Regions from separate parts of the Vibrio aestuarianus genome, predicted to be linked through region 1. Evidence: predicted binding sites of a transcription regulator. Region 1 holds the regulator's gene; each other region holds the start of a gene.
The links. Region 1 encodes PurR, which represses purine synthesis genes. Its sites were predicted from a motif close to TNANGNAAACGTTTNCNTNA; they were not measured.
Positions count from the first base shown of each region.

Region 2: the regulator PurR is predicted to act here: its motif matches at 2,394-2,413, upstream of purE (5-(carboxyamino)imidazole ribonucleotide mutase).
Region 3: the regulator PurR is predicted to act here: its motif matches at 3,268-3,287, upstream of purL (phosphoribosylformylglycinamidine synthase).

Region 1 is NZ_JAKNYQ010000001.1:2,107,544-2,113,913, forward strand. Features, by position in the region: gene mukF (chromosome partition protein MukF) at 1-536, opposite strand, end outside; gene cmoM (tRNA uridine 5-oxyacetic acid(34) methyltransferase CmoM) at 539-1,330, opposite strand; gene elyC (envelope biogenesis factor ElyC) at 1,446-2,258, shown strand; gene torR (two-component system response regulator TorR) at 2,352-3,062, opposite strand; gene torD (molecular chaperone TorD) at 3,319-3,966, shown strand; gene purR (HTH-type transcriptional repressor PurR) at 4,235-5,242, shown strand; cyclic di-GMP riboswitch class I at 5,407-5,492, shown strand; gene MCT08_RS09740 (TfoX/Sxy family DNA transformation protein) at 5,607-6,194, shown strand; gene MCT08_RS09745 (TVP38/TMEM64 family protein) at 6,314-6,370, shown strand, end outside.
Region 2 is NZ_JAKNYQ010000001.1:223,250-229,619, forward strand. Features, by position in the region: gene aroE (shikimate dehydrogenase) at 1-729, opposite strand, end outside; gene hemF (oxygen-dependent coproporphyrinogen oxidase) at 795-1,709, opposite strand; gene tsaC (L-threonylcarbamoyladenylate synthase type 1 TsaC) at 1,730-2,287, opposite strand; gene purE (5-(carboxyamino)imidazole ribonucleotide mutase) at 2,485-2,970, shown strand; gene MCT08_RS01160 (5-(carboxyamino)imidazole ribonucleotide synthase) at 2,975-4,105, shown strand; gene MCT08_RS01165 (DNA topoisomerase family protein) at 4,183-4,755, opposite strand; gene MCT08_RS01170 (DUF494 family protein) at 4,782-5,258, opposite strand; gene dprA (DNA-processing protein DprA) at 5,261-6,370, opposite strand; gene MCT08_RS01180 (LysM peptidoglycan-binding domain-containing protein) at 6,370-6,370, opposite strand, start outside.
Region 3 is NZ_JAKNYQ010000001.1:2,551,189-2,557,558, forward strand. Features, by position in the region: gene purL (phosphoribosylformylglycinamidine synthase) at 1-3,110, opposite strand, end outside; gene mltF (membrane-bound lytic murein transglycosylase MltF) at 3,424-4,956, shown strand; gene MCT08_RS11690 (hypothetical protein) at 5,160-5,294, shown strand; gene tadA (tRNA adenosine(34) deaminase TadA) at 5,338-5,850, opposite strand; gene MCT08_RS11700 (LysR family transcriptional regulator) at 5,884-6,370, opposite strand, start outside.

The DNA of each region.
Region 1 (6,370 bases):
TTAAGGTCAATTCGGTCGAATATTTCACCGACGGAATACTTCAACACCCCGTATACATTCTTTTTCCAGTGTCCAGGTGTGCCGCCTTTTTGCGCCGCCTCTATGGCTTTTGCCATTTCATCCGCCACCATGGAGAGCTGGATGGAGAGTTTCAGTTTCGAAAATTCGCGGTGGCGAACATAATAATCGGTGATACCAATCGCCAGTGGCGATAAACGGTAGATGCTGACACCTTCGGTTACTTCACTGGTAAATCGGCTCACCAATCGCTGCTTAACCAGTTCATTGATCGCGTTATTAGCACGAAAAGCCGAAGCTTCACCTGTCTCTTCAAACATACGAGTGACGATGGAGAACGCGTCATGTAACTCCCCCTCACCTAATTCTTCATCAAACCTTTCATTGCTCAGTACTGCGATAGCGATAAGGAACGCAAGCCGCTCTGTCGTCAGGTTCAATGAGAAATCGTGCTGCTTTACCCAGCTAACCAATTCATCGATTGGTTGCTCTGCAGCGCTTTGAGTTATCTCACTCATTGTTATTCCTGCTCTATTTTTTTCTGCGCCCACACATGAATGTATCGACCTAGTGAGAGGTACGGCTCTTGTCTACACAATTGTTTTTCTAGTGCCAGTACGTCTTCATATTGGTAGTCGCCCATACTTGCTACGTTTCCGATGTAGTCACTGAATGAACGAATTCCCGATTTACCACAAATCTCAAACCCCGCATCTTCGATCCATTGATAGACGTCTTCGGGCCTTAAACCTTTTTGTGGTTGGAGTTTAAATCTTTTGCGATGTGGCATCCCATTCAGCACATGAGGAATATTACCGCACACCACATTTTTATATACCAGACCATGATGGTTGTAGAACATCACGGAAGCCATTCCACCCGGCCTGACTTGTTCTAACAAGTTTTGCAATGCCGCTTTCGGTTCTGCTAACCATTCCATCACAGCATGAAACATCACCATATCGACAGAAGCGGTTAAATGCTCTTGTATTGATTGCACAGGTGAGTGAATCAGCCGATACTGCTCAAGCAAGCTATTTTTTGCAATATCCTGCTCAGCTAACAGCAGCATTTCCGAAGATAGATCACATAATGTAATTTGATGCCCTAGCTTGGCCAATTTTTGGGACATTTGTGCCAGTCCACCACCCGCATCCAAAATATGCAAGGGTTGGGGGTTGGTGCCAAACATGGCGAGTAATTGCTCGATATCTTCCCAAACAATGACTTGGCGTATCTCACCTTTGTCAGAGCCATATATGTTTTTTGCAAATTTGTGGGCAATATCGTCGAAATTCCGGTCTTCAGTCACAGTCGCTTGGGGTATGATAACGAATCGTGCTGCTATTCTGTCATAGGAATGGCAGGAATAAAGAGGCTTTATGCCTTTTTATATTCAAGTGGTGTTTTTTCGGACTATTTTGTTTATGTTTGAGCTGAAAAAAATTATTTCCTCATTATTAATGCCTCTCCCGGCGATGCTTATCCTCGGTTTTGTAGGTTTAATGCTTATTATGTTCACAGCCAAACGTAAAACTGGCTGTATGATTGTCTTGTTATCTTTGACGACTCTATTCCTGATCTCTTTCCAACCTTTCGCTACTCGTGTTCTGATGCCGTTAGAAAGACAGTATTCTGCATTCCTTCCTAGTGAAGGAGCGATTGATTATGTCATGGTACTTGGTAGTGGGCATGTGGTTGACGATCAAATTCCCCCCACGTCTGAACTCAGCCGAACCGCACTGATGCGCCTTAGTGAAGGCATTCGAGTGATGCGCATGTATCCCGGTTCAAAATTAATCTTGTCTGGTTACTCTGGCGGCTCCGAATTTAGTCACGCTCGCATGTTAGCAACCGTAGCGCTCGCACTCGGAGTGAGTAAATCCGATATCATTTTGCTTGAAACCGCGAAAGATACATGGGAAGAAGCAAGACAAGCTGCTGCCTTTGTTCAACAGCGCAAGTTAGTACTCGTCACTTCAGCGAGCCATATGCAACGCGCATTAAACGAATTTTACTCGGCAGGACTCGCCCCTATTCCCGCGCCAACCAATTATCTAGCGCAAAACAATATCGCTCAGGCTTGGGAAAAATACACACCTCGAGCTCGCTACTTAGAACAAACGGAGCGCTATTGGTATGAGACCTTGGGGCTATTGTGGCAAAACCTACGTGATTGGGCATCCGGCTACGAGGAAACGGCTTTAGAAAACGCTCCACAACAAGAAAGCAATTTGTAAGATACATAAAAAACCGAAGTCTCTACTTCGGTTTTTTATTTTCTGGCATCTCAAATAACCCAACGAGATACGTGTTTTATCGAAAATAAACGACTAATCTCCGGCAAACATATACCCTTCCCCATGCACCGTCACAAAAATTTGTGGGTTTTTAGGGTCAAATTCCATCTTCGCTCTCATCCGTCTAATCAAGACATCAATCGTACGATCATTAGGCGCATCAACACGATGACTGATCATATTCAAAATACGTTCTCGGCTCAGTACTTGGTTAGGATAAGAAGATAATGCAACCAACAACTCATACTCAGCTTTTGTCAATTTTACCGGTTCACCACTTCGACTAAGTGCACGGCGTTGAATATCAAATGACCATTCACCAAATCGAACGAGATTACCATTTTGAGAAGTATCGCCAACAGTCGATTGATTATTGGCTGTCGATATCCGCCATAAAAGATTTTTTACACGAACTAACAGTTCACGTAATTCAAATGGTTTGGTGACATAGTCATCAGCCCCCATTTCGAGACCAACAATTTTATCGATGCTATCCGTGCGACCTGTAACCAGGATGATTCCAATATCAGATTGACTACGTAGTTCACGCGTTAACATCAAACCATCCTCTCCCGGAAGGTTGATATCTAACATAATCAAATCAATAACGTTGTTCTGAAGCGCCTCTCGCATTTGAGTACCGTTCTCCGCCTCTGTAACGGTATAACCTTCATTTTGAAAGTACCCGGCCAGTTTACTGCGAGTTACTGCGTCATCTTCAACAACTAATACGTGATAGCTCATGTACACCACTTATTTATATGGAAATGCCTAAGTCTCAGTATGAGACTATGTACAAATTTATTCTATTCATAAATCGTCATAATTCTATCATCGCAGGCTAAAAATAGAGAAAAATGCTGGTTTATTGATTCAAAACAACCTTCCAAGACGGTATTAATTAAATAACAATTTCTGTCATATTTTTTCATTTATATAGTGATAGCTATTCATTTTTATTCGCTAAACTTAGCAGAGTAATTATTTTTGGAGCAAGATGATGCAAGAAACTAAAGCCTTTAATGAAAAGCGTGCCGAGATTTACTGGTGGCTTTCGAGCTTATTTGTCAAAGAGCTAACTGAGCAGGAACTAGAACAATACCATACTCAGGCCATTCGCTCATTTCTTACTGGCTTAGGTGACAACCAAACCCTTAAACCTGCAATTGACAAACTAGTCGATGCATTAAATCGACTCATGGATAGGGAAGATGCTCAACTAGAGCTTGCCGCTGATTTCTGTGATGTTTTTCTAAAATCAAATAAAGATTCTGCTCTGCCATATGCCTCTATTTATATTGGTCAATCAGGTCTTCTCAATGCTGAACCAGCAAAAGCGATGACCGAATTAATGGCATCACATAACATTGCGGTAAGCACATCGCTGAATGAGCCAGCCGATCACATTGCTATTGAATTAGATTTTCTGGGGAATTTGATCATTCGATCCAATGAGCTAGAACAGGAACAACATTTAGATCAAGCCTTTGTCGAACAGTATGAGTTTATCCAACAGCATATCCTCTCATGGGTGCCTCAGTTTAGCCTTCGATGCCAACAAATTGATCAGTTCGGGTTCTATAGCGCATTAACCGAACTGCTAGTGGCATTTCTTCAATTGGACTGCAAGTATTTGTCTAACGATTAGTGCGTCTTTACATAGATACACAATAAATCAGTCAACTGTGACAATTGACTGATTTATTAAGCAGATTTTTCATTGCCTGATTGACGTTTGCAGACTAAAATCTTGACTGAAAACGATAAAAAATTATTTTTAAGATGCAAACCGCTGTTTCCGGCGGTTTTTGTGTTTTTATTACTTTTAGGCTTCAATCTTAACAAGGTAATAAGCCTAACTCTGCTGAATGGTAAGCTGATTCAACCGTTCTGCAATTATCGACAGGAACGAATTTATGGCTACGATTAAAGACGTTGCTCGCCTCGCTGGCGTATCAACCACCACGGTATCGCACGTGATTAACAAAACTCGCTTTGTTGCTGAAGCTACACAAGAAAAAGTGATGGAAGCAGTAGCGGAACTCAACTATGCGCCAAGTGCTGTGGCTCGTAGCTTGAAATGTAATACCACCCGTACGATCGGTATGTTAGTTACCCAATCCACTAACTTGTTTTTCTCCGAAGTTATTGATGGCGTGGAAAGCTACTGCTATCGCCAAGGCTATACGCTCATTTTGTGTAACACGGGCGGTATCTATGAGAAACAACGTGATTATATTCGCATGCTAGCAGAAAAGCGCGTTGATGGTATGTTAGTCATGTGTTCAGACCTCACTGAAGAGCTTCTGGAAATGCTCGATCGCCATGCCGATATCCCTAAGGTGATAATGGACTGGGGCCCAGAAAGCTCTCAAGCTGATAAAATCATCGATAATTCTGAAGAAGGTGGTTATCTAGCGACCAAATACCTTATCGATCATGGTCACACTGAAATTGCATGTCTAAGTGGTCACTTCGAAAAGGCAGCCTGCCAAGAGCGAATTCAAGGCTTCAAACGCGCACTTGCAGAAGCGAACCTAACTGTGAATGAAAACTGGATACTGGAAGGTAACTTCGAGTGTGACACTGCCGTATTAGCCGCAGATAAAATCGCAGCAATGGATAAACGTCCAACGGCTGTATTCTGTTTTAACGATACTATGGCTTTAGGTTTAATGAGTCGCCTACAACAAAAAGGTATCCGTGTCCCTGATGACATGTCAGTGATTGGCTATGACAACATTGAGCTCGCTGAATACTTTTCACCGCCGCTAACCACCATTCACCAGCCTAAGCGCCGTGTAGGAAAAAATGCATTTGAAATTTTGTTAGAACGCATTAAAGACAAAGAGCATGAAAGACGTATTTTTGAAATGCACCCAGAGATTGTTGAGCGTAAAACAGTTAAAAATATAAAAAAATAAATCAAATTTTTGCTCGTTAATCGTTCGAAAGTCAAAACTGCCCATATTCTTAAAATTAGGATTACATTTGACTTTCAATCATGAAACTTTTGAGATGGGCATCACATATAAGAGATACAAATGTGATGTTTGTCCAATTTTTTATTTATTCTAATTCTTAGAAGTCACGCACAGGGCAAACCATTTGAAAGAATGGGACGCAAAGCCTCCGGCCTAAACCAAAATATTGGTAGGTAGCGGGGTTGCCGATGGCAATGATACTAGCATTAAGTTTACTCCTTACTGACACACTTTCTGCATAGAGTTGCTAACCTCTCGGACCTGATTTTGGTGGCGTATTACCTATACACCGAGAATTTACAACATGGATAAACCAGTACTTAAAGATTCAATGCGACTATTCGAACAGTTTGGACAAGTAAAATCTCGTTCAATGTTTGGCGGTTTCGGTATTTTCGTCGATGACACTATGTTTGCTTTGGTCGTAAACGATAAACTTCACATTCGCGCTGATGATGTGTCTACAAAACGCTTTGTACAGCAGGGCTATGAGCCTTATGTATATAAAAAGCGCGGCTTTCCTGTCGTCACTAAATATTTTGCATTACCTGATAATTGCTGGAACAACCCGCAACAAATCTTGAGAGACGCATCTGTCGCACTTGAAATTGCCAAGCAAGAACGTGAAGTTCAAGCTCAGGCAAAGCCAGATCGCTTGAAAGATCTGCCCAATTTGCGTCTTGCAACGGAAAGAATGCTCAAAAAAGCAGGTATTGAATCGGTTAATGATTTACAAGCGAAAGGTGCTTTAGAAGCGTACAAAGCCATTCAGCAAACCCACTCTTCGACTGTCAGTTTAGAATTGCTTTGGGCTTTAGAAGGCGCGATTGAAGGAAAACACTGGTCTGTTATTTCGCAATCTCGTCGTGATGAACTCGCCAATAATCTATAAACGTTAACCACAACCTTTCAAAAAGCGCTCGCACTTCATTGCGGGCGCTTTTTTATTCCATTTTGAAATAAAAGTTCGACTTTCCATGTCCTATTCACTATATCTAGTGTAAAAACGCGGTGAGAAAAAGCATGAATAAAAAAATTGTCTTGGGTCTAATCCTATTAATTACCATC
Region 2 (6,370 bases), 1.9 Mb from region 1:
ACCCAAGCCGTCATAGACATGAGCACAACCGTTGTTATGCGCCCACTGATTAAAACTCGTTAGCCCCTTACCATACATCATGTCATAAGCAACTGTATTATCACCAAATATTTTGACGGAAATATCAGGACACTCACCATTTAAACTCGCTGATGTCGAGTTAATCACAACATCAAATGACTGATCAATCTGATCCATTGGGATAGCATCGATATCACCAAAATCTTGGAAAACATCTGCAAGTTGCTGCGCCTTAATAAAAGTTCGATTAGTGATGACCAGTTTCTTTGGTTGTTGGTCTAAGAGATCTTTAATCACACCTCGAGCAGCTCCACCAGCGCCCATTAATAAAATGGTTGCTTCTTTTATTTGCACTTGGTGTTGCAACAAATCCTGAACTAACCCTGCACCATCTGTGGTATCGCCAATGATCTCACCATCATCCAGCTTCTTTAACGTATTCACGGCACCAGCTAGTTTCGCGCGCTCAGTTAAGCGATCTGCAAATTGATAAGCATCTTCTTTGAATGGCGCGGTCACATTGCAGCCTCTGCCACCATTAGTAAAAAAAGTATCAGCCGCATTCCTAAAACCATCAACAGGAGCAAGCAATGCCTGATATTTCATTTCCTGATTGGTTTGACGAGCGAAAAGCGTATGGATAAAAGGAGATTTACTATGTCCAATTGGGTTACCAAATACTGCATATTGATCAATGTGATGAGCCATATCCCTGCCTACCTAAAATCAAAAAGGATCACTGTTGTGACCCTACCATTGGAATACGCTTTTTGTCACCACTCTCTTGGGACTAAAAACTGTTTTAATTTTGCTTCTGCGCTATTTTCATCAGGCTGATAGCTATATTCCCAACGAGCCAAAGGAGGCATCGACATTAGAATTGATTCGGTCCGGCCACCACTTTGTAAACCAAACAATGTTCCGCGGTCATACACTAAGTTGAATTCAACATAACGTCCACGGCGGTAAAGTTGAAATTGACGCTCTCTTTCGCCATATTCCATCTCTTTACGGCGTTCAATGATCGGTAAATAAGCATCGGTATATCCTTGACCTACCGCCTGCATATAAGCAAAGCATCGCTCAAAACCCCAAGCGTTTAAATCATCGAAAAACAAACCACCAATACCGCGTGTTTCATTGCGGTGCGGAAGAAAGAAATACTTATCACACCATGCCTTATGCTCGGCATAAACGCTCTCACCAAATGGAGTACACAACTGTTTCGCGGTGTCATGCCATGACTGGGCATCTTCTTCGAAGGGATAGAATGGCGTAAGGTCAAACCCACCGCCAAACCACCAGATAGGCGCTTCACCTTCTTTTTCTGCTATAAAAAATCGCACGTTTGCGTGTGAAGTCGGTATATAAGGGTTATTAGGGTGCATCACTAATGAAACACCCATTGCTTCAAATTTTCGACCCGCTAATTCAGGACGATGAGCCGTAGCCGATGCTGGCATTTCTTTGCCTGCAACATGGGAAAAATTAACGCCACCTTGTTCAAAGACATGACCATTTCGCATCACACGAGTTCGACCACCACCACCTAGTCGCTCTCCCGGCTCGCGATGCCACGCATCTTCCTCAAACAGGGCTTGCCCATCGGCTTGCTCTAATTGCAGACAAATGGAATCTTGCAGCTCAAGCAAAAATTGCTTCACTGCTTGTTTATCAATGGTTGGCATCGCTTACTTCCTTGGCAGGGTTAGCCCTGTCTTAATACTTGTGATGTTTTTGCGTCACGAATCTCACTTGGTTTATTTCGACCGCCAGTCTCACCGTCTAAAATCGCAACCAGTCGTTCACCTAATTGCAATTCGACTTCTTGCGTGGTCATGCAAGGGGGAAGACCCGTCAAATTCGCGCTGGTAGAGGTTAACGGTTTTCCATAAGCATTACACAGCTTTTGAACCAAAGGATGATCCGTCACACGTACGGCAATTGAATCAAATTGGCCACTCACCCATTCCGACACTTTATCACTGGTTGGCATAATCCAAGTCACAGGCCCAGGCCAAGTAGCATGGACACGTTCAAGCTGCTCTTTGGTCAACTGGCTTTCATCAATATAAGGCAGCAATTGCTCATAAGATGCGGCAATTAAAATTAAGCCTTTATTCACTGGGCGCTGCTTCAACGTTAACAATTTTTGAATGGCATCAGGGTTATCTGGGTCACACCCCACCCCAAACACGCCCTCGGTTGGGTAAGCGATAACTTCACCATCACGCAATGCTTGCAAGGTATGCTCAAAATTATTCACAAAAACATCCATAAGTTAGATCTGATCTTGAGGCTAAGTGTACAAACTCTGATGGAAACAGGCTAAAGCTATTTGTTGATAAAATGTATCAATCGATAAATTAGGTCGACGCAAACGTTTTCCTAAAGAAAAAATACTCGTATAATGCGCGCAAATCACCTGATCACCCAATTTTAAGATGTTTGAAGGAGTTTGAGATGAAAGTCGGAATTATCATGGGTTCTAAATCCGATTGGCCAACCATGAAGCTAGCAGCCGAGATGTTGGACCAATTTGGCATCGCTTACGAAACCAAAGTGGTTTCAGCACACCGCACTCCTCAACTTCTGGCCGATTACGCTAGCGGTGCAAAAGATCGCGGTATTAAAGTGATTATCGCTGGAGCTGGCGGTGCGGCGCACCTTCCAGGAATGACAGCGGCTTTTACAAGCCTACCTGTTTTAGGCGTTCCGGTGCAGTCAAAAGCCTTAAAAGGGATGGACTCGTTACTCTCTATCGTGCAAATGCCAAAAGGCATTGCTGTAGGTACACTAGCGATTGGTGAAGCGGGCGCAGCCAATGCTGGGCTATTAGCAGCACAGATCATTGGAACCAGTGATGAAACGGTAATGACCAAAGTGGAAGCCTTTCGCACCCAACAAACAGAAACGGTCTTAGCTAACCCTAACCCAGCTGAGGACTAATACTATGCACGTTTTAGTATTGGGGGCAGGTCAACTCGCTCGCATGATGGCCTTAGCTGGTGCACCACTGAACATTCAAATATCAGCTTTTGATGTCGGGAGTGGCAATATCGTCCACCCACTGACTTTGCATGTTATTGGTCACGGGCTAGAGAATGCCATCCAGCAAGCCGATGTAATAACTGCGGAGTTTGAACACATCCCACATGACATTCTCGCTATTTGCGAGCAAAGCGGGAAGTTTTTACCTAGCGTAGAAGCTATCAAAGCTGGTGGCGATCGTCGTCTTGAAAAAGCGCTACTGGATGAAGCTCACGTCAAAAATGCCAAATATTTTGTGATTAATTCACGTGAAGATTTCGATGCAGCTATTGCTCACATCGGCCTTCCTATGGTGTTGAAAAGTGCCTTGGGTGGCTACGATGGTAAAGGACAATGGCGTTTAAAAGGTGCACAACAAGCCGATGAAATTTGGCCTGAAATGCAAGCTTGTATCGACGCAACACCAACTCAAGCTATCGTCGCCGAAGAGTTTGTTCCTTTTGACCGAGAAGTATCGCTGGTTGGCGCACGCGCAAAAGATGGCAGCATTTCCGTTTATCCGCTAGCTGAAAACGTCCATACCGATGGTGTATTAAGCTTATCGACAGCCATTGATGACCTTGAACTACAGCAGCAAGCCCAAGAGATGTTCAGCGCGGTAGCAAAACGATTAGATTATGTTGGGGTTTTAGCGTTAGAGTTTTTTGATGTGCAAGGAGCGTTACTGGTCAATGAGATTGCCCCACGCGTACACAACTCAGGTCACTGGACACAACAAGGCGCTGAAACTTGTCAATTTGAGAACCACTTACGCGCGGTGTGTGGCCTTCCTTTAGGGAGTACAAAACTGGTTCGCCCGACATCGATGATTAATATTCTAGGCGAAGATACCTTACCTGAAGAAGTGCTCGCAACCGAAGGTTGTCACGTACATTGGTATGGTAAAGAGAAACGTATTGGACGTAAAATGGGACACATCAATGTCAGCGCTGACTACAGTGCAGAGCTGCAACGCACGCTTTGCCATTTAGCAGACGTACTGGATGCAAATGCATTTCCTGCCGTGCATCACTTTGCAAAGCAGTTAAAATAGAGCAATACCTTAGAGAATGCGCTGATGGTTGTATTCTCTCGCTAAGATCTAAAATGGCACGTTAACCGTGCTATTTTTTATTCGTTTTCAACTTGAGTATGTGCACATTTTCGATCGGCACATTGGTGTTTAACACCACTAGCCAGCTTTTTCTCTACCAATAATCCAAATCCACACTTTTCACATTTACCGGCTACTGGTGGCTGATTAACGGCAAACTTACATTTAGGGTAGTTATCGCAGGCGTTAAAAGTTTTACCATGACGAGTTTTTCGCTCAACCAAGTGCCCTTTCAAGCATTCGGGGCAAAGCAGTTTTTGGTGTGATGTGTCTTCTTCTGGAGTATCTAAACTCTGAATATGATGACAGTTAGGGTAATCACTACAGCCAATAAACATCCCATAACGACCTTGGCGCAGTACAAGCTCATGCCCACACTCAGGACAAGGAACCCCTAACTCTTTGATGATATGCCCGTCATTTTGGTGCAATGAACGAATATAGCCACACGCAGGATACTGTGTGCAGCCTAAAAACGGGCCATGTTTGCCATGGCGGATCTGTAACTCTCCGCCACATTGAGGACAAGGTTCGTGCTGTAGCGCATGTTCATGCGCGGAAAAAAGTTGTTGATCAATTTTACGGCTCATAACGCTCAACTAGATGGACGGTGAGATCAATGCAAAATGCCTTGCTCTTTGGTGTACAACAACTCTTCCATAAGCGTATAAGCATTTTCATTGCCTGGTACGTTAAACAACACCATTAAAATGATCCACTTTAAGTCATCCAATTCAAATTCATTGGTTTCTAACCCCATGATTCGATCAATCACCATCTCGCGAATCTCGGGCGTTAGAACTTCGACCTGTTCAAGGAACAAGAGAAAGCCTCGGCTTTCGAGATCCAATCTTTCCATCTCTTGCGGGGTATAGATCCGCATGGAAGTGGTTGCACTGGTCGCAATCGCAGAATGAGCATCAGTTTGCTGTAATGCTGCCAGCTCTTCTAACCAGTTAAGGGCTTTGTAGATATCTTTTTGGTGAAAACCTGCTCGAAGCAATTCATCTTCAAGCTCATCTTGGTCTACTTGTAACTCTGCATCGCTATGGATGTAGGTTTCAAATAGATACATCAGTATATCCATCATCATAGCTAGCCCCTCCCCTTACGAATATAGCCACCGGAAACTGCAACAACATGCCCTGAAAGCTCAAGCTCTAAGAGCTGCATCATGACTTCATGCACAGGTATATGGGTCCTACTGGCAAGAATATCAACTGGCGTAGCCTCTACTCCTACGTTAGCTAACAGTTCGGCAAATGGCAATTGCTGATCACATTCTGCGGCAAATAAATCCGGTTGTGCGATCTGTTGGCGTAATGACCAATCAACTAAAGTGCCAATTTCATCCAGCACCTGTTGTGCATTTTGTACTAAACAAGCCCCAGTTCGGATCAATTGATTACTGCCACGGCTACTTGGATTGGCAATAGAGCCGGGGATCACAAATACATCTCGGCCTTGTTCTGCCGCATAACGCGCAGTGATCAGTGAACCGCTTTTTTCCGCCGCCTCTACCACCACGACTCCAGTCGATAAACCACTAATAATTCGATTACGCCTTGGGAAATTATCAGGACGCGGTTTGGCATACGGGCGAAATTCAGACACAAGCGCGCCGCTTGCCGCCACACGCTCTGCTAATTTTTTATGGCGAGCGGGGTAAATACACTCAAGTCCAGAGCCAAGTACGGCAATTGTTTCACCACTGCCTTGCAAAGCTCCGTCATGGGCATGACCATCAATACCTAATGCCAACCCACTGGTGACTATCAAGCCATGCTGCACGAAATCACGAGCAAATTGGTGCGCAATACGTTGCCCGTCAGGGCTGGCATTGCGGCTCCCTACCATTGCAATTTGTGGATCCGATAACGCTTCAACTCTTCCTTTAATAAACAGTAACGGTGGTGCTGAAGCTATTTCTTTCAATAACGGCGGGTAATGAGCACATTGCGATGTCACTATATGATGAAACGTACTGGCTTGTAGCCATTTCAAACACTTATCCGCTTCTTGCGGCGCATGATGACGCAGGTAGTCGATCTGTTCAGACGTTAAACCAACCGCTAGCAGTTGACTGGTTGAATACTGAACCACATTAGTTAAAGAATCTAATGTGGCTAAACGCGAAAGTTTTTTTCCTCCCAGCTTGGGAATAGAACTTAACATCAGCCATGCGGCTAAATCTGTGGTTTGCAT
Region 3 (6,370 bases), 440 kb from region 1:
ATGTATGGCGCGGCAATATCTTGGTTTACATCAAAACTCAATTTAACGTTTAGACCTGGGTCAGAGTTGTCTTTCTTCGCTTCATGCTCTTGGTTTGCACATGCTGGGTTATCACGTAGAGCTTGCATCTTGTGCGTAGTTTCTGCCCAGATAGTACGTAGCTCAGTACGATTACGCTCTAAAACTACTGTGTCGCCAGAGGTAATCACTAGCTCATCAGACGCTCCAACGCTGCCGATAACATGTGAGCATGCTTCTAAGCCGTTTACTGCCAGAGTAGAAAGAACAGCATCTAAGTCGTCGTTCTTAACTTGAAGGACTGCACCTAGCTCTTCATTAAATAACACCGCCAATGCATCATCGCCTAGTGCAGCAATGTCGGCTTTCACACCACAGTGACCGGCAAATGCCATCTCAGCCAGAGTAACAAACAAACCACCATCGCCTTTATCGTGATAAGCGACGATTTGATCATTAGCGACCAGTGCTTGAATGCCTTCATAGAAGCCTTTTAGCTGGGCTGCGTTGTCAACGTCTGCGGGTTTATCACCAAGCTGCTTGTAAACTTGCGCCAGTGCCGTGGCACCTAAGCGGTTTTTGCCATTGCCTAGGTCGATAAGAACCAGCGATGTATCACCTTTATCAGTACGAAGTTGTGGCGTAATGGTTTTACGTACATCTTCAACACGAGCAAACGCCGTGATGACAAGAGAAAGTGGCGAAGTCACTTCTTTCTGCTCACCGTTTTCATCCCACTTGGTTTTCATTGACATCGAGTCTTTACCAACAGGAATCGTCAGACCAAGTGCAGGACACAGCTCTTCACCGACCGCTTTCACCGCTTCGTAAAGACCAGCATCTTCACCTGGGTGACCGGCGGGAGACATCCAGTTTGCTGATAATTTAATATGTTTGATATCACCGATGTTGGTTGCAGCAATATTAGTAATCGCTTCACCAACGGCTAAACGAGCTGATGCACCAAAGTCAAGCAAAGCTACTGGCGTGCGCTCACCCATCGACATCGCTTCACCATGGTAAGTATCGTAGCTGGCTGCGGTGACTGCACAGTTTGCCACTGGCACCTGCCATGGCCCAACCATTTGGTCACGTGCAACTAACCCCGTTACCGTGCGATCACCAATGGTGATAAGGAAAGTTTTCTCGGCAACCGTTGGTAGGCGTAAAACACGATCAACCGCTTCGTTAATTTCAATACCACTGCGATCGATGGCTGGGTTGTTTGCTTTTAGCGTTTTCGCATCACGGTGCATCTTAGGCGTTTTACCTAATAGGATGTCCATTGGCATATCGATTGGCGTGTTGTTAAAGTGTGAATCTTCAAGCTTGAGCTCACGTTCTTCTGTCGCTACCCCAACCACTGCATATGGTGCACGTTCACGTTTACAAATTGCATCAAAGACAGCCATATTTTCAGGAGCAACAGCCATTACGTAACGTTCTTGTGACTCATTACACCAGATTTCTAACGGACTCATACCCGGCTCATCGTTTGGTACATCACGCAGTTGGAAAATACCGCCACGTTCGCCATCATCCACAAGCTCTGGAAGTGCATTAGAAATACCGCCCGCGCCCACATCGTGGATAAACGCGATTGGGTTTGCATCACCTAACTGCCAACAGCGGTCAATCACTTCCTGACAACGACGTTCCATCTCTGGGTTCTCACGTTGTACTGAAGCGAAATCAAGATCTTCTGCTGATTGACCAGACGCCATTGACGAAGCCGCTCCACCACCAAGGCCGATATTCATAGCCGGACCACCAAGCACGATTAGGCTTGCACCGACTGGAATTTCTTTCTTCTGTACGTGCTCGTCACGGATGTTACCCATACCACCAGCGATCATGATTGGCTTGTGGTAACCACGTACCTCTTCGCCCGCGTGAGAGTTTACTTTCTCTTCGTAAGTACGGAAGTAACCAAGTAGGTTTGGACGACCAAATTCGTTGTTGAATGCCGCGCCACCTAGTGGGCCTTCTAGCATGATATCTAATGCATTAACGATTCGACCTGGCTTACCAAAGTCTGTTTCCCATGGCTGTTCAAAACCTGGAATACGTAGGTTAGAGGTGGTAAAACCAACCAGACCCGCTTTAGGTTTACCGCCAATACCGGTTGCGCCTTCATCGCGAATTTCACCGCCAGAACCAGTAGAAGCACCAGGCCAAGGAGAGATAGCTGTTGGGTGGTTGTGTGTTTCCACCTTCATCAAAATATGTGCTTTCTCATGGCTGTAACCATATTGACGAGTTTCTGGATTTGGGAAAAAGCGTCCTACCTCTGACCCGACCATCACCGCAGCGTTGTCTTTGTAAGCCGATAGAACGTGATCTGGCGTCACTTCAAAGGTGTTTTTGATCATCTTGAACAGTGATTTATCTTGCTTTACACCATCAATGGTCCAATCAGCGTTAAAGATTTTGTGGCGGCAATGTTCAGAGTTCGCTTGCGCAAACATCATCAATTCGATGTCGGTTGGATTACGCTTTAGTTTAGAGACAAAGCTTTCAAGCAAGTAATCGATCTCATCCTCTGCCAATGCAAGGCCAAGGGTAACGTTTGCTTGTTCAAGCGCAGCGCGACCACCGTTTAATAGATCAACATCCGCAACCGGAGCAGGTTGTGCCACTTTAAATAGTGCATTGGCCGCTTCAAATTCTGTAAATACCACTTCCATCATGCGGTCATGAATCAACGATTGAATGGCGTTGATCTGTTCAGCAGAAAGCTCACCTTCAGACTCAATGTAATAAGCGGTACCGCGTTCCAAACGCTTTACATTAGCTAAACCACAGTTATGAGCAATATCTGTTGCTTTCGAAGACCAAGGAGAAATTGTGCCTGGGCGAGGAGTAACAAGCAGGAGAAGACCTTGTGGTTCATGCTCTTGAATGGTTGGGCCGTAAGTAAGAAGCTTCTCTAACTTTTCAAGTGCTTGAGCGTCTAAATCTGCTGAGAGATCGGCAAAATGCATGAACTCCGCGTAAATACCAGAAACAGGTAATTGCTGTTCACGACAAAGTTCAACGAGTTTGTTAACACGAAACTCAGAAAGAGCTGGGGAGCCACGCAAAATTCTCATGTGCTTAGGTCTCTTATACAGTGGGTTGAGGTGTAATTGGAATGAACTCACAAAAACTTAAAATACAATAAGTTAAAACAACAAACTTGAATTCATACCAATTTAACCTCCAACTTTCGAGCGCATTATAAAGGAATTCTTTTTGTGACGTAACACCAAAAGCAACCGTTTGCGTCATTTTTTTTGTCAAATTTGAAATACACCCATATTCAGGCGGCAACCGACACTTTTGCAGCCATTTTTAATCTGGAACTTTGCCAATATGGCGGCCTTTGATATAAAGGTATCAATTGATGTAAGAGATCTCCCTTAAATGCCCAACTATTATTTAAATCAGCTTCATCGCTCACTACTTCTGTTACTACTCCCTTTGTTGATCGTTGGCTGCCAAATTGATTCCGATCCGAAAAGCGAACTCGATCATATTCGCGAACGTGGTGTATTACGTGTTGGTACGATTAACAATCAGCTTTCTTACTATATTGGTCCTGATGGCCCAGCAGGGTTAGATTACGAATTGGCTCGTGATTTTGCTAACGAGCTCGGCGTTAAATTAGAGATGAAACCGGCTTATCGCTTATCGAGCCTGTTCCCTGCACTCAAAAATGGCGAGATAGACATGATCGCCGCGGGTTTAAGTCAATCAACTCAGCACTTAAAAGGGTTTAGGGCAGGGCCAGCCTACTACTATGTCAGCCAGCAAGTGGTGTATAAAAAAGGCTTGTGGCGACCAAGAAACCTAGACCAGTTACTGGCAAAGCAGGCTGAGCTAATAGCAGAGAATCAGGGCAACGATATTTTTTCTATCGTCGAGGAGTCTCATTTTGAAAATACCTTAAATGCCATAAAGCAAGCTCATCCAGACTTTCAATACCGCGTTGATCGCAACGCAGATGTCACAGATCTACTCAAACAGGTCTCTGAAGGCAAATTGCGCTTCACCATGGCCGACTCGGTTGAAGTCTCGCTTTCGCAACGAGTGAACCCCGATTTAGCGGTTGCTTTCGAATTAACCGAAGATCAGCCGATTGCTTGGTACGTTAAACGTTCCGAAGATGAAAGCCTTTACGCTTTAATGATTGAATTTTTTGGCAACCTAAAACAATCAGGCCATTTAGCCGCCTTGGAAGAGAAATACATTGGACACGTTGGCACGTTCGACTATGTCGATACTCGCGCTTTCATACGTGCTTTAGATAGCCGATTACCTAAGTGGTCTCCTCTTTTCCAGAAATATTCAGATGAATTTGACTGGCGCTTAGTAGCCGCACTGGCTTACCAAGAGTCACATTGGAATCCACGAGCCAAATCACCAACAGGGGTGCGAGGCATGATGATGTTGACTCAGCCCACCGCAAGAAGTGTTGATGTTGCCAATCGACTCGATCCTGAACAATCGGTGCGAGGTGGCGTCGAATATTTACGTAGAATGGTCAAACGAATTCCTGATTCAATTTCAGAGCATGAAAAGATTTGGTTTGCTCTTGCCTCTTATAATGTCGGTTATGGACATATGATGGATGCCAGACGCTTAACCAAGTTGCAAGGCGCTAACCCTGATTCGTGGACCGAGGTTAAAGAACGCCTGCCACTGCTGAGACAGAAAAAATACTTCAGCCAAACGCGTTATGGGTACGCAAGGGGCGATGAAGCAAAAGCATATGTGGAAAACATTCGTCGTTATTATCAAAGTATTATCGGCCACGTTGATCAACAAAATGCGTCACAGTCAGAATCTGACACCGCTGATTTAGTCGTAATCAATATTGAAGATGAAACACTGCTTGATGATGCCGAAAGAGAAGCAGCTCAAGATGCAAAAGAGGCGAATAGCGCTCCGCAATAATGTATTCTGATTACTTCGTATGGACGAAAAATGCGCACTTGATTTTCAGGTGTGCAACCCATACATCAAATTGTGAGCCAGATCGTTTCACAAGTTTCATATTACGGTAACAATCAGGCTCTATAAAGACAGACTTACATTGTCAAAAGGCACCCTAAAAGGTTAGGGATTATTGTCAAAACTTAGCAGTAGGAGGTTGTTTTATGCTTAAACGTAGAACGCAGTCAAAACACCTTAGTAAAACCGTATCAGCGAACCGCCGTAAGCGCATGCTGGCCAATAATAAAAAGAAAATTATTTGGCGTAATCGTGCATTTATGCAATTGCTCGCTTCTTAGATCAATCGGCAAACATCTACATCGCTAGATGTTTGCTAAAAACTCACTCTTTCTCTTGTTCTCTTTTTAACTTCTTCGCTGTTTGGATCTCTGCTCTTCTTCTCTTAAAAAAACTCTGTAACTGAGTTCGACACTCATCTTCTAACAACCCTTTTTCAATAGTTGCATAGTGATACGATGCTTGGCTTTCAAATAAATTCAGCACTGTACCTGCAGCCCCAGCTTTAAGATCTGGCGCACCATAAACAATGCGCTTTACTCGGCTATGCAGCAGCGCTCCTGCACACATAGGGCACGGCTCTAAAGTGACATACAACGTTGTGTCTAACAGACGATAATTACTGAGCACATGGCCAGCTTGACGCAATGCTTGAATTTCAGCATGAGCGGTTGCATCGTGGCTGCCAATCGAACAATTCCATCCTTCAGCAATGATCTCACCATTTTTGACAAGTACGGCCCCTACCGGCACCTCACCGGCTTGTTCCGCTATATCGGCCAACTCGATAGCACGGCGCATAAATTGATGATCTTGAGGAGTAAAACTCGTATTCATAGTTCGCGTATTTCTCTGTTATCGTTGTTAGGGTTATAGCGCATCAGCAAGAAAGTCGACCAGCAACCTCACCTTAGATGATAAATGACGATTGTGAGGATAGAGTGCCCACACACCCTCGCGATCATCACGATACGGCAATAGCACTTCCACCAGCTCACCTGATGCTAAATATGCCTCTACGTAATAATCTGGTAATTGTACCATTCCAATACCTTGCAACGCGGCATTAAGTAACGCCACACCGCTATTGCACTTAATTTTACCTTTAACACTTATCTGACGAGAACGTTGATTATCTTTAAAGCGCCAATATCCCATCGTTCCTTGTAAACATTGATGATGAGTCAGTTCAGACAAAGTATGTGGCGTACCATACTGAGCCAAATAGTCAGGACTTGCGCAAACAAACAACTGCCGATTACTCAATTTTTTAGCAATAAAGCTCGAATCCTCTAATTGCCCAAGACGCACCGCAACATCAACCCCTTGTTCAATAAGATCGAGCTTTTGGTTAGTC